One region of the Salinicoccus sp. RF5 genome, then DNA from elsewhere that is predicted to be linked to it. Evidence: predicted binding sites of a transcription regulator. Region 1 holds the regulator's gene; each other region holds the start of a gene.
The links. The regulator Rex, encoded in region 1, represses fermentation and respiration genes when NADH is low (regulators of the CRP and FNR family bind a similar motif). The targets are predictions, from matches to a motif close to TTGTGAAATATTTCACAA.
Positions count from the first base shown of each region.

Region 2: a site for Rex is predicted at 3,135-3,152, ahead of LLU09_RS00970 (citrate synthase). Genes of this name have one in related genera too.
Region 3: a site for Rex is predicted at 1,974-1,991, ahead of LLU09_RS02325 (YwiC-like family protein). Genes of this name have one in related genera too.

Region 1 covers NZ_JAJGRC010000003.1:2,708-10,563, reverse strand. The annotation lists gene LLU09_RS09270 (hypothetical protein) at 1-1,061, opposite strand, end outside; gene LLU09_RS09265 (MurR/RpiR family transcriptional regulator) at 1,273-2,109, opposite strand; gene LLU09_RS09260 (glycoside hydrolase family 32 protein) at 2,223-3,698, opposite strand; gene tatC (twin-arginine translocase subunit TatC) at 3,712-4,473, opposite strand; gene LLU09_RS09250 (twin-arginine translocase TatA/TatE family subunit) at 4,533-4,766, opposite strand; gene LLU09_RS09245 (redox-sensing transcriptional repressor Rex) at 4,807-5,439, opposite strand; gene LLU09_RS09240 (ABC-F family ATP-binding cassette domain-containing protein) at 5,577-7,490, shown strand; gene tsaD (tRNA (adenosine(37)-N6)-threonylcarbamoyltransferase complex transferase subunit TsaD) at 7,784-7,856, opposite strand, start outside.
Region 2 covers NZ_JAJGRC010000001.1:156,470-164,325, reverse strand. The annotation lists gene mdh (malate dehydrogenase) at 1-607, opposite strand, end outside; gene icd (NADP-dependent isocitrate dehydrogenase) at 617-1,882, opposite strand; gene LLU09_RS00970 (citrate synthase) at 1,917-3,032, opposite strand; gene LLU09_RS00965 (solute symporter family protein) at 3,264-4,811, opposite strand; gene LLU09_RS00960 (DUF485 domain-containing protein) at 4,808-5,119, opposite strand; gene LLU09_RS00955 (hypothetical protein) at 5,269-6,012, opposite strand; gene pyk (pyruvate kinase) at 6,103-7,856, opposite strand, start outside.
Region 3 covers NZ_JAJGRC010000001.1:414,897-422,752, reverse strand. The annotation lists gene LLU09_RS02335 (DNA topoisomerase III) at 1-1,427, shown strand, start outside; gene LLU09_RS02330 (TIGR04104 family putative zinc finger protein) at 1,603-1,917, shown strand; gene LLU09_RS02325 (YwiC-like family protein) at 2,058-2,786, shown strand; gene LLU09_RS02320 (cytidine deaminase family protein) at 2,870-3,262, shown strand; gene LLU09_RS02315 (carboxymuconolactone decarboxylase family protein) at 3,329-3,673, shown strand; gene LLU09_RS12650 (VOC family protein) at 3,868-4,215, opposite strand; partial or broken gene LLU09_RS12645 (VOC family protein) at 4,261-4,641, opposite strand; gene LLU09_RS02305 (TIGR04053 family radical SAM/SPASM domain-containing protein) at 4,760-5,902, opposite strand; gene LLU09_RS02300 (hypothetical protein) at 6,056-6,406, shown strand; gene LLU09_RS02295 (PhoH family protein) at 6,521-7,465, shown strand; gene ybeY (rRNA maturation RNase YbeY) at 7,471-7,856, shown strand, end outside.

The sequences.
Region 1 (7,856 bases):
GAAATGCCTTCCAGAATATTGCCATGATCATAACGATAGTACTTTTGGACACTCCCACTTCGATCATCAGGAACCTGCGTCGTTGCTTCAGGCTCTCCAGAGCGCTGCTGTTCATCTGAAGATGCGTTCTTCCCATACTCTGCATCTTCACCGGCTGGATTCGCGACTGACGTTTCAGCAGATGGCTCGGGTGTCACTTCTTTCCTGGTATCATCCATTTCATCCGAAGGTTCTGCAGTCGCATCTTCAGATGTCACTGTCTCAGCAGGTTGCTGGACCGTCTCTTCAGGAGTAAGCTCCGCTGTCGGCTCTTCTGCTGGCGTTTCCGTGGAAGGCTCAGTCGTCTCCATCGGTGCTTCAGCCGTCGGCTCCTGCACAGTCTCTTCCTGAGTTGGTTCTGAGGCCGGTGCCTCTTCCACCTCCACCGATTCCTCTTCTGCTGATGCTTCCGTGGAAGGTTCAGTCGTCTCCATCGGTACTTCAGCCGTCGGCTCCTGTACAGTCTCTTCCTGAGTTGGTTCTCCCGTCGGTTCTGAGACCGGTGCCTCTTCAGACTCCACCGACTCCTCTTCTGCTGATGCTTCCGTGGAAGACTCAGTCGTCTCCATCGGTGCTTCAGTCGTCGGTTCCTGGACCGTCTCCTCCTGAGTTGGTTCTTCCGCTGGTACTTCAGAAGTTTCCTCCAATGTTTGTTCTGGGGCAGGTTCGAGAGTGCCACTCTCCTCAGAAGCAGGCTCTGCTGTCTGGCTTTCATCCGCAGATGATGTCTCACCCGTTGCTTCTTCAGTGTTGTACTCTGAGATGGCCTGCTGCTGGACTTCCCTTTCGGGGGCACTCTCCGGCGACGATTCTACCAGCAGTTCCTGCTCTGCTGCTTCTTCAGTGACTGCTTCGGCATTTTCTTCATTGGAAACCGATTCTGCAGATGCTTCTGTACTTTCCTCTGTGTTCGAAACAGCATCTGTTTCATCAGCTTCTATTACTGAATCCATATTATATGTGAATATTGCAGATGCAATCAGAAGGGATGCGATACTTGATTTCATCAGTTTTTCTTTCAAAATAATTCCCCCATCGGCTATGCCACCATTTAACAATATCCCCATTATATTTGAAGGCAGCAGAGGTATCCACCAATTTTCCATCTTGTTACATAACCTTAATATAGGGACGGGATTCGGGATGAATATTTCAATAATGTTTCAATATGGTAAAGGCTGAAGTGGCATTTCCACCACATTAAAAAACCCCTTCATAATTGAAGGGGAATGATCAGTGGGTGACGTCGTATGTCTTGATGATCGTATCATATGCAGAGGCGCCGAGTTCCCGGCAGATATAGAAGAACAGCACATCACAGATGACCAGCTGCGCGATGCGGCTTGTCATGTTCATATATTGTATGTTCGTCTCTTCCTCAGTGATTTCTATCGCGATATCAGCGTTCCTTTTTGCAATGGAAGCGTGATTCTGCGTCAGGATGATCGTTTTAACCCCGAGCTTCTTGGCCAGTTTCACAACTTCCACTACTTCTTTCGTCTTGCCTGATAAAGTGATGAGGAAGAGCACATCATTCTCTTTCGCATTGGACAACCGCGTCATGCACAGGTACTTATCAGCGGTGAAGAAGGCGTTTATATTGACCCTATGTAGCTTCTGTTCGAGTTCATTTCCAACATTCGCCGAATCCCCCACCCCGAATATGAAGGTGTTGTCCGATTTGGCGAAAAGATGGGCGGCCTCCTTCATCGCCTTCCTGTTGACGATCTTTTCAGTATTATAGAGTGCCTGAATGGTATTTTTGAATACTTTATCAAAAATATCCTTGTGTGTATCCTGTTCAAGATCGATGACCCTGGATATGTTCTCCTTCTCAAGTGTATGGAGTTCCTTCGCAAGCTCCACCTTCAATTCCTTGATGCCTGCAAGTCCGATCCTCTTGGAAAACCTGACGATGGCCGCGTCACTGGTGTCGCTGTTCCTCGCAATATCCTTCACCGGCATGTTGATCACTTTCGTGGGGTTGTCCAGCATGAAATTTGCAATGCGCTGCTCCACTGGGGTCATATATTCAAAACGTTTACGAATCTGGCTCAATACCGAAAACATGTCTTCCCTCTCCTCTCACCCTAGCTTGTGTAGATTAATAATAACAAAATAATCAATCAATTATAAGCAGAATTGAAATTAATCTATGTTTGAATATTGAAATTACGTTTACTCTACCCTTGATCGAGTACCTGTTTCGAAGATAGCTGCTTCAAACTGTATCTGGTCATCTTGACATGACAGCTGCCGATTTCCGTGGAGACCTCCATGCCCGTCGCCCTATCGGAGGGGAAGATGCGTGCTGTCATTACCGCTTCCCCGTCATTGGCGAAGATTTCGATGCTTGAGACATCAACGAATATATGAAGGCTTGTAAGCGGAGCATCAAGTACAACCTTCCTCTCTGTTCCATCCACATTCTCGGGCATTGCACCGCTGAAGGCAGTATCCAGAATAAGCGTCTGAGTATCCGTTTCATAGATCAGGCTCGTCTGCTCCCTCCTGCTCACCCTCAGGTCGATATGGATGCGGGTCGCGTCATTCTCAAGGATATCCATGACGAGTTCGTAGTTGTCCCCATAGAAATCCCTCACTTTTTTTGGACGGTGGTTGAAATACCCTTCAGCCGTCATCTCCGCTTCCCTCAGTTTCCTGAGTGACGCAGCCGGCCTCTGCTTCAACCGCCCCGCCTCAATAGACAGTTCGCGGGGAAGCGTCAGGCAGTGCGACCAGGCATCCCCAGTTGGATAAACCGTCTCCTTCATCCCCATCCAGCCGATCATCAGCCGTTCCCCATCCCCGTTGAGGACCGTCTGCGGTGCATAGAAATCGAATCCATGGTCCAATTCATGGAACGAACCATGGTCGAGCGTCAATGCTTCACAATCCGACTCCCCGATGATATATCCCGACTGATATATGTTCCAATAGCTGTTCCTGTACTTGTCGAGCCCCTGGGGACAGAACATGAATACCTGGTGGCCATCCAATTCAAAATAATCCGGTGCTTCCCACATGAAGCCGAACTGGTCGAGTTCTGTCTTCAATTCCCCCCTGTACTCGAATGCTGAAGGTGTTTCCCCGGCAAAGACGAGGAGGCGCCCGTACTCTTCTGATGAAGTCGCCCCGAGCAGCATGAAACACCTGCCATTCTCGTACCAGACTTTCGGGTCCTTCATCAACCAGCCGTACTCGGGCGGTACGCCTTTGATGATGGGTACGGCCCTGTCCGGATGGAGGATGCCCGCCTGTATCTTTAAGGGGGTATATTGCTGATACACCGTGTTCGAACGCACTTCAGTGTGGTAGAGGTGGATATCTTCTTCCATTACAAAAGCGGAGCCTGAATAGGCTCCGTCCGACAACATCTTTACTATTCCCCTGTTCTCAAAATAAACAAGGTCACCCGAAGTCACATGATATAGGCATCTCGTTCTTTTGTCGGCAAAGGGGGACCATTGATAGAAGATATGGTACATACCCTCGTGGTGGACGAATCCGGCAATCGAATTCATGCTGCCGGCAATGGGCTGTACATGGTATTTCTGCCTCCACTGGTCATCCTGTGCCTGTTCAAGCCGTTCATTCAATGAGTCATTGTCCGCTTCTCCCAACGTTTTAAACGCTTCAGTGTTCGAATCGAATTTCACCCTGAATACCTCCCTAGTCGGAATCCAAAGATTCTTCTATTGCCTTCTGTTCTGCCTTCAAATGCCTCCGATAGCCGATTTTTGAGATGTATATGCTGATTTCGTATAGTACGATCATTGGTATCGTCAGCATGATATGCGTCATCAGATCTGGCGGGGCAATGAGCGCCGCAATCACCAGAAGGATGAAATAGGCATACTTTCTGTTCTTCTTGAGGAACATCGGCGTCAACAGGCCAAGCTGTGTCAGGAAAAGCACCAGGATCGGCATCTGGAAGATGACGCCGAATGGCAGGACCGTCCTGAAGAGGAACCCGAAATACTGGTTGATGCCGATGGTCGTCTCGATCCCCATGTCTTCCGAAAGATCGAAAGTGAACTGGATGATATAGGGTACGAGAACGAAGTAGCCGAAAGCCATGCCGATCAGCATGAGGATCATGACGATCGGGATGTAGCTCAGCGTCAACTTCCGTTCATTGCCATACAACCCCGGTGCCACAAATGCCCAAAGCTGATACATGATGACCGGCAACACCACTACAAGACCGATTATGACGATCACGAGCAGATAGATCTTCAACGGGTCCGTGACCTGGAATGCGTGCATTTGGATCGACTCTGCCCATGGGGCATTCTGCATCTGGTATATCAGTGGCTTGGAGAGGAAAAACCCTATAATCAACGCGCCGACAAAGAAATACATGACAATGAGCAGACGCTTCCTCAACTCTTCCAGGTGCTCGGTAAATTCTTTTTTTTCCGAGTCTGTCATCTTACTTTTCACCTCTTTAAACTCTTTAAAAAAAGGTGGCTTTCGCCACCTCCAAATCTTTATACTTTTGTTTCTTCAGCTTTTTCAACTTCAACCGCTTCAATTTTCTTCGGCTGCTTTTTTCTCTCGAGTTCTTCTTCGTCATCATCATCCGTAGCAAGGCCCTTGGTTGCGTCTTTAAATTCCTTTAAAGTGGAGCCCATTGCGCGTCCGAACTGAGGAAGCTTCTTGGGTCCGAATATGATCAATGCTACCACAGCGATTACAATCATACTTGTCGGCCCTACTGCCATAAGTGTCCCCGGCATAAACATTTCAAGCATATTACCCCTCCTAGATATGTTTCATATAAAAGAATAGCGCCTGCAATTCAACACTCAAATCTATATTGTGTACATAGATTCCATCATTTACGTCCAATCTGATAGGCGTGAAGTTGAGTATACCCTTGATGCCCGCATCTACAAGCCGTTCAGCCATCGCCTGGCTGACCTCTGCCGGCAGGGTGAGTATCGCAACGTCTATGTTATGTCTACTGACCATATCTTCAAGTTCATCTGGATGATATACTAATGTATCGTTGATGGATGTTCCAACAATTTCATCATTGCTGTCAAAGGCGGCAACTACGTTCATTCTATCATTTATATTACTGAATTTGTAGTTTAATAACGCGCTGCCCAGATTGCCGGCACCAATGATCGCAACATTCTTCACTTCATTCCCCTGGATGTGTTCCATGAAGAAGTTCAGAAGGCTTTTGACATTGTAGCCGTACCCTTTTCTACCAAGCTCCCCAAAATAGGAGAAGTCTCGCCTTATAGTGGCAGAGTCAATATCCAATGCCTCACTGATCTCTCTGGATGAGACTCTGTCCACACCGGATTTTTCAGCGTTCTTAAAAAATCTATAGTATAAAGGGAGACGTTTCATAGTTGCATTTGGGATTTTCTTTTTACTGTTCAAATGTCCCACACCTCGTTTATTACACTCTGTTGATATATTATAGCATATCTCGATTTTCATAGTGTAGTCAACGTCGTTTAATTTCATCGTTTTTTTTATTTATTTATTGTAGACTTGAAGAAAGTGAGGTAATGAATATGATAGTGATGCAGTTGGGAAATGTAAAGAAATCATTCGGTACAGACATGATTTTTGAAAATATAAATCTTGAAATAAAAAAGGGCGAAACCGTCGGCATCGTGGGGAAGAACGGTGCCGGAAAGACCACGCTCATGAAAATGATGGCAGGCGAACTTGGGCTTGATGAGGGGCAGATCACCACTCCGAAAGGCATCTCCATCGGCTACCTGACCCAGCAGATGACACTGGAATCCTCCCAGACTGTGCAGGATGAAATGATGCGGCCGTTCTCGCACCTGCTCCACATCCAGGAGGAGATGCAGAAAGTAACGACTTGGCTGGCAGAACATGACTACGACGATCCTGCCTACAGCGAGCAGGTGGAACGTTATGATACCCTGCAGAATTCATTCGAGTCCCAGGGAGGGTACACGATCGATGCACAGATCAAGACGGTCATCACCGGACTCAATTTCACCAAGGACGACCTCGACCGCAACGTCGATGCATTCTCGGGCGGCCAGAAGACACGCCTCGCCCTGGGCCAGATGCTGCTGTCAAAGCCGGACCTGCTCCTTCTCGATGAACCGACCAACCACCTGGACATGGACACCGTGGCTTGGCTTGAACAGTACCTGAACAGTTTTACAGGTGCAATCGCAATCATCAGCCATGACCGCTACTTCCTCGACCGCACGGTCGATAAGATCTTTGAAGTGGAGATGAACCGTGGGACACTCTATCACTCGAACTATACAAAGTACGTGAAGGAAAAGGAAAAGAACTACAGCCTTCGCATGAAAGCCTACGAACATCAGCAGAAGGAGATCAAACAGCTCGAAACCTTCGTCGAAAAGAACATCGCACGGGCTTCGACGAGCAATATGGCAAAAAGCCGCCGCAAGAAGCTTGAGCAGATGGACCGGATGGATACGCCGCAGATCGACAGAAAAAGTGCACGTTTCTCCTTCGATATAAAAAGGGAGAGTGGAAACGATGTCCTCCGTATCAAGAGCCTCGACATCGGATATGAAGAGACGCTGAACAGCGGCATCACCCTGAACGTCGATAAGGGGGACCGTCTGGCGATCATCGGTCCGAATGGTATCGGAAAATCCACGCTCGTCAAAACCATTGCGAAGAAACTGCCCCGTCATGCGGGAGAAATCATCTACGGCACGAATGTCTCCATCGGCTACTATGACCAGAAGCAGGCCGAATTCACCTCCAACAGGAATGTCCTCGAAGAACTGTGGCATGAATATCCGAACATGAATGAAAGTGATGTCCGCAAAGTGCTGGGGCGTTTCCTGTTTACGCAGGATGAAGTGATGAAGAGTGTCAACGATCTGAGCGGTGGGGAAAAAGCCCGCATCCAGCTGGCTAAACTGATGCTTGAGAAGAATAACCTGCTCATTCTTGACGAGCCCACCAACCACCTGGACATCGACAGCAAGGAAGTGCTGGAGGAGGCGCTCCAGAACTTCCCCGGCACCATACTATTCGTCTCCCATGATCGGTATTTCATCGACCGCATCGCCACCAAGATAGTGGAGATGGATCTTCAGCATCTCCAGACCTACAACGGGGACTATAGCTACTATCGTCATAAGAAGGAAGAACAGGCTTCCCTCGCAATCCAAGTGGAGAAGCAGGAGGACAAAGGGCCGAACGGCACGGATTATGAACAGCAGAAGCAGAAAAGGAACGAGATGCAGAAGCTGAAGCGCAGCACAAGCAGGATGGAAGAACGCATCCAGGCGCTCGAAGAGGAAATTGCAGCGACCGAACAAAAACTTGCCGAACCTGAAGTTTACGGGGACTATGAGAAGGCTTCAGAGTACAATGAGCAGCTGAATGCCCAGAAGGCACAGCTCGATGAACTGATGATCGAATGGGCTGCATTGGAGGAACAGCTGGAAGAGATATAAACCTATTGCGAACACAGGTTCCATTTTAATGGAGATGACGGGAAATGGACTTAACCACATTTTTATTCACATCTGAAAGTGCACAGCACTGCATAATGCAGCGGTCCATCCACAGGAGGAATAAGTTATACACATAGTTGTGCACATTTATATCCCCAGTACCCGCGACGTTTAAACAGCTTTTCGCATTTTTATCAACAAGTTATCCACAAGCTGTTTAAAACAAATGTTCCGTATTGACAATCAAGGATGATACAAGAAAGCCATGTCCCAAAATCAAGGGACATGGCTTTCTATATACTGTATTCTTCTATATCGATGAAGTTCCTGCCATTCAGATCGAGTGTACCGAAGGCATTATTATTA
Region 2 (7,856 bases), on a different contig from region 1:
GAGGGACGCCCCCTACGTTCGAATAGCGTATCAATGGCACCATATCATCACCATGACCGCCGAGTACGAAGCCTTGGACATCCTGGACGGAAAGCTTCAGCTCTTCGGCTATGAATGTTCTGAACCGCGCTGTGTCAAGGACGCCGGATTGGCCGATCACCCTGTTCTTCGGGAAGCCCGACTCCTTGTACACAGTGTAGGTCATGGCATCCACCGGGTTGGTGAGGACGAGGATTGAGCAGTCCGGTGAATATTTGACGATTTCACGTGTAACGGCGGACATCACCTTCTGGTTGGTCTTCACAAGGTCATCCCTGCTCATACCCGGCTTTCTGGCTATGCCTGCTGTGATGATGACGATATCGGAGTCTTTTGTGTCTTCATAGCTGCTTGTGCCTGTAATGTCCACATCAACACCCAGCACAGGCGTCGCTTCCGACATGTCCAGGGCTTTGCCCCGGGTCGGATCTTCAGCTTGTGGTATATCAACCAATACAACGTCACCCAATGCTTTTGATGCAGCGATGAAAGCTGTCGTGGCACCGGTAAATCCGGCACCAATGACTGAAATCTTCTTCCTGTTCATGCTGTCCACGCTCCTTGTCATCAAACATGATTACATGTTTTTGATCAGTTCATCTCCGAATTCGGAACATTTCACTTCTGTTGCGCCATCCATGAGACGGGCAAAGTCATAAGTGACCACTTTGGAGGCGATTGTCTTCTCCATTGATTTCGTGATGAGGTCGGCCGCTTCCTGCCATCCGATGTGCTCAAGCATCAATACGCCGGAGAGGATGACTGAAGATGGATTCACCTTATCGAGTCCTGCGTACTTCGGTGCCGTACCATGAGTCGCTTCGAAGATGGCGTGTCCAGTCTCATAGTTGATGTTTGCACCTGGTGCAATGCCGATTCCGCCGACTTGCGCTGCAAGTGCATCGGAAACATAGTCGCCGTTCAGGTTCATCGTCGCTACGACACCGAAGTCTTTTGGACGTGTGAGGATCTGCTGCAGGAAGATGTCTGCAATTGCGTCCTTGATGACGATTTTGCCTGCTGCTTCAGCTTCGGACTGCGCTTTGTCTGCCGCTTCCCTGCCTTCATCCTCGACGATCTTGTCATATTCTTTCCACGTGAAGACCTTATCTCCGAATTCGCGCTCAGCAAGGTCATAACCCCATGCTTTGAATGCACCTTCAGTGAACTTCATGATGTTCCCTTTGTGGACAAGCGTTACAGACGGGCGGTTGTTGTCGATCGCATAGTTGATTGCAGAGCGGACGAGCCTTTCCGTTCCTTCTTTGGATACTGGTTTGATGCCGATTCCGGAAGTTTCAGGGAAACGGATATTTTTTGCACCCATTTCATTCTGCAGGAAATCGATGACTTTCTTGACATCATCAGTACCTTCCTGGAATTCAATGCCCGCATAGATATCTTCAGTGTTCTCACGGAAAATGACCATGTCAGTCTCTTCCGGACGCTTCAGCGGGGAAGGTACGCCTTCGAAATACCTTACCGGACGAAGGCATGTGAAGAGATCCAATTCCTGCCTCAACGCAACGTTGAGGGAACGGATGCCGCCGCCGATTGGCGTTGTGAGAGGCCCTTTGATGGCCAGCAGGTATTCATCGATCGTATCGAGCGTTTCCTGCGGCAGCCATTCGCCAGTCTTGTCGTAGGCTTTCTGTCCCGCAAGGACTTCCTTCCATTCGATGCCTTTTTTGCCGTCGTATGCTTTCTCAACTGCTGCATCAAGCACTTTACTTGCTGCGCTCCAGATGTCAGGGCCGATGCCGTCTCCTTCGATGAATGGAATGACAGGTTGATCCGGTACGTTGAGTACCCCGTTGTCTGTAGTGATTTTTTGACTAGCCATAGAATTTATTCCTCCAATTATTTATCTTGATCGCTTATCTTTCTTCAATAGGTTCGTATTTTCTGTCAATCTGGCCTACATATTCGGCTCGTGGTCTGATCAGACGGTTGTCCTGATACTGCTCAAGGATATGTGCAAGCCATCCAGAAACACGGCTCATCGCAAAGATTGGTGTAAACAGGTCGTGGTCGATGCCGAGCGAGTGGTACACGGACGCACTGAAGAAGTCGACGTTTGGAAGAAGGCCCTTCTCCCTCTCAACGATTTCAGCAATCTTTACTGATTTCTCATAAAGATCCGGTTCGCCGATCTGTTCGGTCAGCTTCTTGGACATATCCTTCAAGTATTTGGCGCGTGGGTCCCCTTCTTTATATACACGGTGGCCCATGCCCATGATTTTTTCCTTGTTCTCAAATTTCTCTTTGAGATAGCTTTCCACATCATCAGATGAGTCGATTTCAGAAAGCATCTGCATCACGCGTTCGTTGGCCCCGCCATGGAGTGGTCCTTTAAGGGCGCCTGCTGCTGCAGTGACACCGGAATATACATCCGACAGCGTTGCTACACATACACGTGCAGTGAATGTGGAGGCATTGAGTTCGTGGTCCGCATGAAGTACAAGCGCCTTGTTCATCGCTTCAACTTCAGTGTCATTCGGCTCTTCTCCGTTCAGCATGTACAGGAAGTTGGCTGCGTAGCTCAGGCCTTCCTTCGGCTTCACGACTTCCTGACCGTTGCGGATCCTTGAGAATGCAGAAACGAGGGATGCAACCTTCGCCTGGATGCGGATCGCCTTTTCCTGGTTCGCCTCTTCGCTCATATCTTCTGCATTCGGATCGAAATGCGCAAGGTATGACAGTGCAGTACGGATGCCCGTCATCGGGTGGACCTTATCTGCAGCATATTCTTCGAAATGGTTGTAGACTCTCGGGTTGAGTGTCATATGCTCGAATAGTTTCGCCTGGAAATCATCCAGTTCTGATTGGTTCGGGAGCCTATCGTTCCAAAGCAGGAAGACGACTTCCTCGAACGATGCATTTTCAGCAAGGTCATCGATTTCATAGCCACAATAAGTCAGCTGTGAACCAATGATGGAGCTGATGCGGGACTCGGCCGCTACAATACCTTCTAAACCTTTTTTGTCAGACATATTGACTCTCCTTCTTATTAATTCATAGAATAGCCACTTCGGCTTCTACCCCATTATATCAAATTCAAGAACTTTGTGAATAAATCAAGAAAATATATTATATTGTGAAAAAATTACCGTTATCATGCTCGAAAGCCCTTACATAAAGGAAAAAGCGGTAATCTAAAGAAATTACCGCTTTCATAAGAAACAATTAATTAACTTATTGATTCATATAAGATAAACTTATACCTAATGGGAAACATCCGAAGTGGATATGCCTGTGACCGATTTGACCTTGACCTCCCGATACTTTTCGTGGGATTCCGCCTTGCCGAGGAATGTCCCGAGGAAGGCACCGATAAAGCCTGCAGGTACAGAAATCAGTGCAGGGTTATCCAATGGGAATATCGGTTCCATGGCAATGAATGCATTTCCGGATGGGTCCATTACGTTCGGACTCAGGATGACAAGTACCAGTGATACGACCAAGCCTGTGATGATGCCGGCAATCGCCCCCTGTGTGTTGAAGCGCTTCCAGAAGATCGTATAGACGATGACCGGAAGGTTTGCACTGGCGGCTACACAAAATGCCAGGGAGACCAGGAACGCCACGTTCTGGTTCTGGGCGAAAAGTGCAAGGATTATGGACAGCACACTGACGCTCAAAGCTGCAGTCCTTGCCGCCAGCATCTGTTCCCTGTCCGTCATCTTGCCCTTCTTTATCACCTGACCGTATATATCATGTGCAAATGCACTTGCGCCGGAGAGTACCAGCCCGGCTACTACAGCGAGGATCGTTGCGAATGCGACCGCGGCGACGAAGGACATGAGGAAGTCTCCCCCAAGCCTTTCAGCAAGGAGTGGTGCAGCCATGTTGCCTGCAGGGTTCGCAGCGATGATCTCTTCACGCGTCAGCAGTGCAGCAGCGCCGAAACCGAGGAAGATCGTCAGGATATAGAAGATGCCTATGATCCATGTTGCCCACATGACGGAGCTTCTCGCCGTCTTCGCATCCTTGACGGTAAAGAACCTCATGAGGATGTGCGGCAGCCCTGCAGTACCGAACAGCAGCGCGACGATGAGTGAAATGTTATTGAGGGGCGAAGAACCCTGGGATCCCGGATTGAGGAATGGACCCTCCAGCTCGGGTGCCGTGATGTTCTTCATCTCCCCGAACATCGCGAATATATTGAAGTTGAAGTTGAGCAGTACAAGAAAAGAGATGATGAGCGTACCGATCATGAGCAGTACCGCTTTGACCATCTGCACCCAGCTCGTCGCCGTCATCCCACCGAACAGGACATAGATCGTCATCATGATGCCTACCAGGATGACTGAGACACTGTACGGTATATCAAATAGAAGCTGTATCAGTGCGCCTGCGCCAACAAGCTGGGCAAGCATATAGAAGATGACGATCGTGATGGAAGAGAGGGCTGCAAATGCCCGCACTTTCTTCAATTCAAACCTTGCGGCTATCATATCCGCAACTGTGTATTTACCCAAATTCCTGAGTGGCTCTGCGACGATATACAGAACGACCAGATAAGCGGTCAAATAGCCGACACTATAGAAGAACCCATCGAATCCCCACAGGGCGATTGCACCAGCGATACCCAGAAATGAAGCCGCCGACAGATAGTCACCTGAAATTGCCAGGCCGTTCTGCCAGCCTGTCAGGCCTCCGCCTGCTGTATAGAAGTCATTCGTGGACTGTGTGCGCTTGGAAGCAAAATATGTAATTACCAATGTTGCCCCAACAAACACCAGGAACATGATGATGACTGTTAAATTCATTTGTATTCCCCTTCCCTGTACTTTCTGATGATTTCATCGGCTTCCTTGTCGAACTCCTTCGCCCTTTTCATGTAGATTGTGACAAGTGTCCAGACCATGATGAAAAGCATAATTGCGTAGATCCACGCCCATGAAATGTTACCGAACGCCTCATAATTGAGCAGGTCGGTGTATCCCGTCAGTACCGGAAAAATAAGCGTAGCGATGATGAAGAAGATGCTGATCGGCAGGATGAACTTATTCCGCTTTCTGAGAAGCGCCTCGAATTCAGGCTGATCAGAAATCTTCTTATAATCAATATTTGACATTTCAATTCCCCCTTGTAACTAACATTCTATGGGTGGTGTATAATAATGTCAATTTTTCGAATAGTAAAAATCGTATAAAATTACACATTATGTAAGCGCTTACTATAAATTATGAAAAAAAGCCGTCCATTCCTGAACGGCCGCTTCTGCTACATATTTTTCGGTTTTTCAATCCTGTCGACTTCCCCGATCCTGTCCATGGTGATATTCGAGATGATGTTCACCTCTTCCTCATCTGAACCGACCGTCAGAGTGAACTTGGCTTCGGTGTACTGAAATTCATCATTGAACTGTAGCGTCACCTGGCCGCTGAATGTATCGACATCGTCGAGCAGCTCTGCCATCCCATCATCGAGGAATGGCTCGGCACCCTCTTTACCATCCATGGTATAGCGAAGCTCATAGCCGGATTCGACCTCCGTTACCGTCCCTTCCCTATAGGGTTCAAGACCGGAGATGAGCGCACCATATTCGCTGCCGTCGATTTCCCGCGGCGCATCCTGCGCTTCGGTGTTGTTACCCTGATAGATGAAATGCTCACCTTCAACGATATAGTGTGTCTTGATTTCTTCCCCATCATCAACTTCCACTTTGATTTCATCCGCTTCGCTTCTTGTCGTGATGGTCCTGAACACATACTGGCTTTCACCAGAAGAAATAGTGGACGTCTGTCTCGCTTCATAGCTTACAGTGTCCCCCCATGCCGATGATGATTCATCCAGCAGTTCGGAAGCAGTCATCGAACTTTCCTCTTCTTCAGATTGCGTCTCCCCTTCATGGGATTCCGTCGTTTCCTCATTCTGTTCTTCCGGATTCTCGGCTCCGGACTCATCGGCCCCATTGCCGCATGCAGCCAGCCACAGCATGACTGCCAATAATAGTAATTTTTTCATCTCCGCCACCTCATCTACATTATACCGGCCGTCCCTTTGCTCTACAACAACAAAAAGGGCACTTTTACAGTACCCTTTCCTGAATAGTGCCTATAGTACATTGGCATGACCGCTGAAGATGCAGTTCTGTTCCGAATCTACAGTGATTGTCATACCTTCTTCAAGAACTTCAAGCGCTTCCTTGGCACCAACGATCGTCGGCAGATTCAAGTTCAGCCCCACAATGGCACCATGGGAGGTCAGCCCACCTTCTACGGTGACGAGACCCGCAGCCTTTTCGAGATAAGGGGTCATATCGGCGTCCACAGACTGGACAACGATGATTTTTCCTTCGACGTCCTTTTTAGAGATGTCGTCTGATGAATTAATGATGACAACTTCGCCGACAGTACTTCTTCTGCCGATCCCTTGGGCCCGTACGAGGACGTCCCCGACGATGTGCAGTTTCATCAGGTTGGTCGTTCCGGCTTCACCAGCCGGCACCCCTGCAGTGATGATCAGCAGATCACCGTGTGTGGCAAAACCTTTTTCCATTGCCGCAGATACGGATACATTCAGCAACTCATCAGTGTCCCGCTCTCCTTCCTTAACGACGGGATGCACACCCCAGACAAGCTGGAGTTGGCGGGCCACATATTCATGCGGCGTCACGGCAACGATGTCAGCATGCGGGCGATACTTCGAAATCATCCGCGCTGTATGACCTGATTCAGTGGCTGCCACTATTGCACGACACTGAAGGTTGAGGGCCGTATGGGCAACGGAGACACCGATGGCCGTGACGAGGTTCGTCTGTAGCGACTTGGTCCGTGCAGAGAGGAGCTTCTTATAGTCTTGTGCCTCTTCAGCAGAAACGGCGATGCTGGCCATCGTCTGTACGGATTCCAATGGATAGTCCCCGGCAGCCGTCTCACCGCTCAGCATCACCGCATCCGTGCCATCATAGATGGCATTGGCCACGTCACTGGCTTCAGCACGTGTACAACGCGGGTTATACTGCATGGAATCCAGCATCTGGGTGGCAGTAATCACTGGCTTTCCGAGCATATTGCATTTTTTGATGAGGTCCTTCTGGACCATCGGTACGGACTCTGGTGGAATCTCGACACCCATGTCGCCGCGCGCCACCATCAGGCCGTCCGATACTTCCAGGATCTCGTCAATGTTGTCGATGCCTTCCTGGTTCTCGATCTTCGGAATGACCTTGATGTATTCGGCAGACTGCTCTTCGAGCAGCTCACGTATCTCCAGCACATCGCTGTTCGTACGGATGAAGCTCGCTGCAATGAAGTCGACACCTTCCCCGATGCCAAAAATGATGTCTTCACGGTCCTTTTCGGTGATGCCTGGAAGTTTCACGGATACACCGGGTACATTGACGCCCTTCTTGTTCTTCAACACGCCATCGTTCAGGACATGGCAGTGTATTTCTTTCGCATCATGGTCAATGTCGTCGATTTTCAGCTCGATCAGCCCGTCATCCAGCAGGATGCGGTCTTCGGTATCGACATCATCGATCAGCCCTGCGTAAGTTACGGAAAACTTCTCAGGCGTCCCGAGGACCTCTTCCATGGATACGGTGATCTTCTGTCCCTTGGAAAGTTCGATTTCCCCATTCTCCATCGTATGTGTACGGATTTCAGGTCCTTTTGTATCGAGCAGGATAGCTACTGTATGGCCAAGCTTGTCCGCTGCTTTTCTTATGTTCGCGATCCTTGCCCGATGCTCTTCATGGTCACCATGGGAAAAGTTCAGGCGGGCGATGTTCATGCCTGCATCCATCAGCTTTTCCAGCATTTCAGGTGACTCGGAAGCGGGTCCTATCGTACATACTATCTTAGTGT
Region 3 (7,856 bases), on a different contig from region 1:
GTCCGCTGACGGTCGATTCGGTGGAAAGCAAGCCGAAGAAGACGTTCGCTCCAGGGCTTTATGACTTGACGGAGCTTCAGAGGGATGCCAACAAGCAGTTCGGCTTCTCTGCAAAAGAGACATTGAATGTCCTGCAGGGACTCTACGAGCGTCATAAGGTCGTCACCTACCCGAGGACGGATTCAAGATACCTGTCAAAAGACATCGTACCGACATTGCCGGAGCGGCTGAAGGCATGCGGCATCGGGGACTACCGTGCCACAGCGACACGCATACTGAGAGGTAAGATACAGGCGAACAAGTCCTTCGTCGACGACAGCAAGGTCAGCGACCACCATGCGATCATCCCGACGGAGAACCATGTCCACATCTCGGATTTCAACGAACGGGAGCGCAGGCTCTACGACATGATCATCAAAAGGTTCCTCGCCGTCCTTCTGCCACCGCATGAGTACGAGCAGGTGACTGTAAAGGCCACAGCCGCGGGCGAGACATTCATTGCCAAGGGCAGGACCGTCCTCAAGGAAGGCTGGAAAGCCGCCTACTCCAATCATTTTGATGAAGAGGAGACGGATGATGTCAAGGACCAGCAGCTTCCGAAACTCGAAAAGGGTGAGACTCTCCAGGTGCATCGTGTAAGCCAGACTTCCGGTCAGACGAAGGCGCCCGCACGCTTTACGGAAGCGACGCTGCTGTCTGCGATGGAGAATCCGGCAAAGTACATGGAAGTCCAGGACAAGAAGTTGAAATCGATACTCGACTCGACCGGTGGACTCGGTACCGTCGCGACACGGGCAGACATCATCGACAAGCTGTTCAATTCATTCCTGATAGAAAAGAACGGTCAGGCCATCAGGATCACTTCAAAAGGCAGGCAGCTGCTGGACCTCGTTCCTGATGCGCTCAGGTCCCCTGCGACAACAGCGGTCTGGGAACAGAAGCTCGAAGGCATCGCCAAGGGCCAGTTGAAGAAGGAGGATTTCATCAAGGAAATGAAATCCCATACGAAGGCCATAACCCAGGAGATCAAGGAAAGCGACAAGAAGTTCAAGCACGACAACATATCCGGCAAGTCCTGCCCCGACTGCGGCAAGCCATTGCTTGAAGTCAACGGCAAGAAGGGCAAGATGCTCGTCTGCCAGGACAGGGAATGCGGCCACCGCAAGAATGTCGCCCGCGTCACCAATGCACGCTGCCCGAAATGCAAGAAGAAGATGACGCTGAGCGGCGAAGGTGACGGCCAGATCTTCACGTGCAAATGCGGCTACAGGGAGAAGCTGTCCGCCTTCGAGGCAAGACGCAAGAAGGAAGGGCGCGGAAAGGTCGACAAGCGTACCGTCCGCAAGTATATGAAGGAGCAGGAGGACGAGGCGCCGATCAACAATGCGCTCGCCGAACAGCTCAAATCACTGAACCTCGACAAGTAGGGCAGCAACTGCAGGTGTTGAAAGCGGATTTGTATTTTGAAGTATCATGTGGCATAATACCTTTCATAGTTTGAATGAACGACAAAAACTGATGCAACACCTCATGACAGAGCATTATATGGAAACTTGTCCAAAGGATTGGAACCCATGCATCTGAATAAAAAGGAGAGGTATTTTGACACGTTGTAGAAATTGTGGAGACAATTGGAACGTAAGGGCAACACTCAAGCGATATACAACATCCACCCCGGGAATGCCATGTCCATCGTGCGGGGAAGTACAGTACCTGTCCAGGGAATATAGGGAACGCAGTATGCTTGTGACTCTGCTCATCCCTTTGCTTATGCTGATTCCGGCTTTCTTCAACATTCCCGTCGTCGCAATGGCAATACTGTTCGTTGCAGCTTTTACCGCAATCGCCGTTATCCATCTGGCCACCATCGAGCTGGCGGATGAGCAGGAAACATGGCGGCAGAGACTGTATGAGTAATATATAAGTTAGAGTAAAACAGTTTTCATTGAAGGGCTGCCTGAGTCAGGCAGCTTTTGTTTATTTATTCACAAAAATGTTATTTTCTGATCCTCTCCGCGATATTGCCCCGTAATATAATGGGGGCAAGAGGTGAGACGATGAAATTCAAAAAACAGAATCAGCATGGGGCGTGGGCGATGGTGTTCATGCCATTGGTTATCGGTATGGTGGCCGGAGGGTTCCATCCGGCACAGCTTTTCTACATGGCAGGCTGGCTAATGATCTTCTTCATGGCGGACCATGTATTGTTCTTCATCAAGAAACGGCGGAAGGGGGAGTATGGCTACCTGAAGGCGGCGGTTTTATTCTTTGTCCTTTCAGCAGCCCTGTTCATCTATCCATTGATGGTCGATTACCGTATATTCTTCTTTTTCCTCATGATGCTGCCGTTCGGTGCAGTGAACGTATATTTCGCGTCGATCAGGGATGAACGCAACATCTTCAATGACATATCCGCCATCACAATTTTTGCGCTCGCAGGAGGCGGCATCGCCTTCCTCAATCTGCATGTGCTGTCGTGGCCGGTAATATTCGTCATCATCATCAGCATACTGTTCTTTACGAGTACAGCCCTTTTCGTCAAGACGATGATCCGGGAGAAGAAGAATCCGAAATACAGGATTGCATCGTATGCATATCATGGAATTGTATTCATCATCATGCTCAGCGCACACTGGATATTGGCACTCGCCTTCCTGCTTAGCCTGGTCCGTGCCGTGGCACTATACGGCCGGGGCTGGAAGATGAAGCAGATCGGCATTCTGGAGATTGTGCATGCAGTATGGATGACCACACTCGTATCCGTACACATCACAAATTTCATGTGATTCATAAGCATGGGGGCCGGAAGGGCCCCCGTGCTTCTTTGATATAATGGAGTCAGAGGGATTGTGAAGAGGGGGCTATTGATGTGGATGACCTTTATGAGATTGCGAAAGAGAGGCTGAACACCAGAACGACGAGCAGGAAAGGAAAAATGGGACACGTTGCAGCAGCGCTTATGACTGCAGAAGGCAATATATATACAGGCGTCGCGCTCGACCTGCCGTCTTCCATCGGCTTCTGTGCAGAGCATTCGGCGATTGCTGCAATGGTGACTTCCGGTGAATATGATATCGCGAGAATCATAGCTGTACATGAGGATGGCAGCATCCTTCCTCCCTGCGGCCGGTGCCGGGAACTGATCAACCAGGTCGGTGAGGACAACTACGGATGTGAAATCGGACTCGCAGGTAGGACCGTCCGTCTGGAGGAACTGCTGCCTGAGAGATGGGATGAGAAATATCTCCATCCGGATGCTTAGGCAGACATTCCGCAGCAGGCTGTAGTAATATATGAAACATACTTAATGTTGGAAAGGTGAGAGGATATGACACATTTCAATGAAATCAACACCGTTGCCCAGGGCAACACGAAACGGCTTCAGAAAACCATCCCGGATACGATGAAGCGTTTTAAAGATCTTCAGGATGCGGCCTATAAATCCGGTGCACTGGATAAGAAGACGAAGGAGTTTGCCGCACTGGCCTACGCAATCGCAGACAAGTGTGAAGGATGCATCGGCAATCATGTGAACAAGCTGATCAAGCTCGGTGCAACGCGAGAAGAGGTTGCTGAAATTGCAGGTGTAGCCATCGTCATGGGCGGCGGTCCCGGCAGTGTATATGGCGGCAAGGCCCTCCAGGCATATGACGATGCTACAGAAGAGGATTGAGCATCCAGGCAGAAAAAAGGGACCAGATGGATTGCTATCCATCTGGTCCCTTTCCTGTCTCAACTTTCATACGCCTGTTTCAGTGCTTCAAGGTCGATCTTCTTCATCTCGAGGAAAGCCTGTGTGACTTTCCGTAACTGTTCCGGTGAGCCATTCGACATCATCTCATTCATTTCCTTCGGGATGATCTGCCATTATACACCGAATTTGTCCTCGACCCAGCCGCACTGTTCCGCTTCAGGCTCTGCGGATAACGCGTCCCAGTAGTAGTCGACCACCTTCTGGTCCTCACGTAGCACCATAAGGGAGATTGCTTCATTGAAGTTGAATTCATGCGGGCCGGCACTGTCCATTGCAGAGAACCACTGGCCTTCGAGCATGAAATCCAAGTACATGACCGAGCCGGGCAGGTGAGGGGGCGTATCCTCCGGAAATCTGGCGATTTCCCCCATTCGGGAGTTTTCGAAGACTGAAAGATAGAATTCCAGGGCGTCTTCGCATTTTCCGAGATTCTGATCGATGAACATCAGGGAAGGGACGATCTTCGGCCAATCGCCCGCCTCGGGGCCACCAAGAATGAGCTGCCATGAGACTCCGAACTTGTCTTCGACCGAGCCGTATTTCTTGCTGAAGGGGTATTCATCGAGCGGCATGAGTGCAGTGCCACCGTCAATCAAAGCATTCCAGGTCTTCTCCAGATTCCGCTCCGCCTCCTCATCTTTTAAGGGGTCGAAATTGATGAAGAAGGAGATGGATGGGTTGAACGTGAAGTAGGAGCCTGCGTTGATGGCCATGAATCTGTAGCCATAGAGTTCAAAAGAAAGCTACTGTGCATCACCGGATGGCGTATCGTGCAGTGTCGTACGGTCTGTAAGCTTCGATTCCGGGAACATGGACATGTAGAATTCCACTGCTTCTTCTGCTTCCGTGTCAAACCATAGGTGGGGGACGATGATCTGGTTTTCCATGGTTAGCCCTCCTATTTCTTATAGCCATTATAACAGTATTTTAAAGTAAAAATACACCTATTTACATAGAAAAGGGACGCTATAGCGCTCCCTTTTCAAAATCATCGATATCATCCGGTCAGTTCTCCGTGACCTTCCTTTTCTTCTTTCGGTAGGCTTTCGGGATATATACACAGTAAGGCTCGCTCTCAAGGTAATCTCCAGTGGCGGCATAAGCCCTTGAGCGGGAGCCGCCGCAGACGTGCCTGAATTCGCAGACGCCGCATTTGCCCTTATAAAGGTCAGGGTTCCTGAGGCTTTTGAGTATCGGCGAGTTCCTGTATATGTCGGAGAGCTTGTCGACGCGCACGTTGCCGCAGTTGACCGGCAGCAATCCACTTGGATAGACATGGCCGATGTGCGAAATGAAGACGAATCCATTGCCGTCGTTGACGCCTTTCGGTGCGCGTCCAAGGCCATCGATCGTACCTGTTTTGCCTTCGCTGAGGGCATCCATGTAGCGGATCTGCGCATCGGGATCCTTATTCTTACGCATCTGATCCTGTATGACCACCCGGCGGTAGTGCTGGGCGGCTGTCGTCTTGATATCGAAAGGGACTTCGTCCTTGATCTTATTCAGCCATCTGAATACCTGCTCATGCTGGGCGGGGGTGATCATATCCTCGTTCTTCCCACGTCCTGTCGGTACGAGGAAGAATACGCTCCACAGCACGCAGTCAAGGGATTCGACCATCTCCCTCATTTCTTCAAGGTATTCGATGTTATAGTTTGAAATCACCGTATTAATCTGAAGCGGCATACCAAGTTCGTTCAGATAGCTGATGGCTTTCATCGTCAGGTCGAAGCTGCCTTCAGTCCCTCTGAAATGGTCATGGACCTGCTTGTTATGACCGTCCAGGCTGAATGCCCATCGGCTCAGTCCGACATCCTTCGCCTTCTGCATCGCTTCCTTCGTGACATTCGGTGTGGCGCTCGGTGTCATCGAAACCCTGACATCTTTTTCCACGGCATATTCTGCAAGTTCGAATACATCCGTCCGCATCAGCGGATCTCCGCCGGTGAATACGAGCATCGGGTACTCCATTGCGGCAATATCGTCTATAAGCCGCTTGCCTTCTACAGTGGACAGTTCGTAGGGATTGCGTTCAACCTGTGCTTCAGCCCTGCAGTGCAGGCAATGCAATTCACATGCGCGCGTCAGTTCCCAAATGACTATGAAAGGGACTTCGTTGAAGTCCGGAATTCTGATTTCTGGTTTCATTACCATCGCTCCTTTACCTGTTAATTCCAATATAAATCAAAGGAATCAGAAAACAATTGATATTTTGTGACAAAGTTAACAAAGAGTAGCATCGTTCATATTATTGTAATAACTTGAGGAGTGGGTAAAAGGTATTGGAAGGAGGGGAACTCAATGGAGACCATCATTACAGCGAAAGGTGTACACATTATTTTTCCGAAGGACTGCGGCAATGCACCGAAAAAGCGTCTGTTGATTGATGCACTGGCTGCCTTTATAGAAGGTGACCATGTTGAACTCGAGGAACGGGTGGATATCGAGAAGGTGCGCCTGCCATCGCTTCCTGAAGGCGTAATGGAAGTAAAGATCCATCGGGTGATTACCCATGGGAAGGAGGCGGGGGTGCACCTGACCGTATACTGTGCTGGTCGGAAGCAGGTGGAGGCGGGTGCCTTCCTGTCTTTCAGGAGTGCTGCGAATACCATCATTTCCAAATTGGATATATTGGTGGACAAGGACCGGTGAAATGGTCTGAGGGGACTTTCTGGAACTGTCTTCACCTGCACTAATTCATTGCAGTAGCGGTGGCTTAGTGGTAAATTTAAAGGGAAAGAGACTTTCTGAAAAAGGGGTTTACGCATGCCTAATATTATAAATATAGACAGCCTGGAAGAGGCTCAGGCACTTATAGGTGCAAATGATCAGCATATTACTTTTCTGGAAGAGGAGTTCGATGTGACGATCCACACCCTCGGCAATGAGATCACCGTCGATGGTGCTGATGATCAAAACATCGAATTGACGGAAGATGTGCTGATCAACCTGCTTAAAATCATCCAGCGCGGGATGTCCATCAATCTCAGGGACGTCCAGTCTGCAGCGATGATGGCACGCAAGGGGACGATCGAATACCTTGCGGATCTCTATAATGAAGAGGTCGCCCGGGATGTAAAAGGGAAGAGCATCCGTGCGAAGACGACCGGGCAGCGCCTGTATATAGAAAACATCAAACGCCATGACCTGACATTCGGCATCGGCCCTGCAGGTACAGGCAAGACATTCCTCGCTGTCGTACTGGCTTGCCAGATGCTCCGTGAAAATAGTGTGAAACGGATCGTTCTGACACGTCCAGCGGTGGAAGCAGGGGAGAACCTGGGCTTCCTGCCGGGCGACCTCAAGGAAAAGGTGGATCCTTATCTTCGTCCGCTCTATGATGGCCTGCACACGGTACTCGGCGCAGAGCAGACGGACCGCCTCATAGAACGCGGTGTCATAGAGGTGGCGCCGCTTGCCTACATGCGTGGCCGGACTTTGAATGAGGCATTCGTAATTCTGGATGAAGCACAGAATACTACAGAAATGCAGATGAAGATGTTCCTCACACGGCTCGGATTCGGATCGAAGATGGTCGTCACCGGCGACGAGACGCAGATCGACCTTCCGGGATCCACAAAGAGCGGGCTTGTGGAATCGGTCAGACTGCTTTCCGATGTCAGGGGAATCGCAGTGAATAAGATGGATGAATCGGATGTCGTACGCCATCCACTTGTATCAAAAATCATCAAGGCATACGAGAAGGAGTGAGCCGCTTGATAACTATAGATTTCATGGATGACGGCAATTTTACGGATGAAACCCAGAGGAGGGAAATCGAGTCGCTGATCAGTTTCGCCTATGGGCATCTGAATGAAACGGATGACGCGGAGATCAGCGTCTCCTTTGTCGATGAAGAGGAGATACAGGAGATCAACCGGAACTATCGGGAAAAGGACGCCGTCACGGATGTGATCAGCTTCGCAATGGAGGATGAGGATGACAATGTCATCCATGAAGATGCCCCGCGGATGCTCGGTGACATCATCATCTGCACGGATCGTGCGAAGTCGCAGGCTGAGGAATACGGCCACAGCTATAAGAGGGAATTGATGTTCCTTACGCTCCATGGCTTCCTCCATCTGCTCGGCTATGATCACAT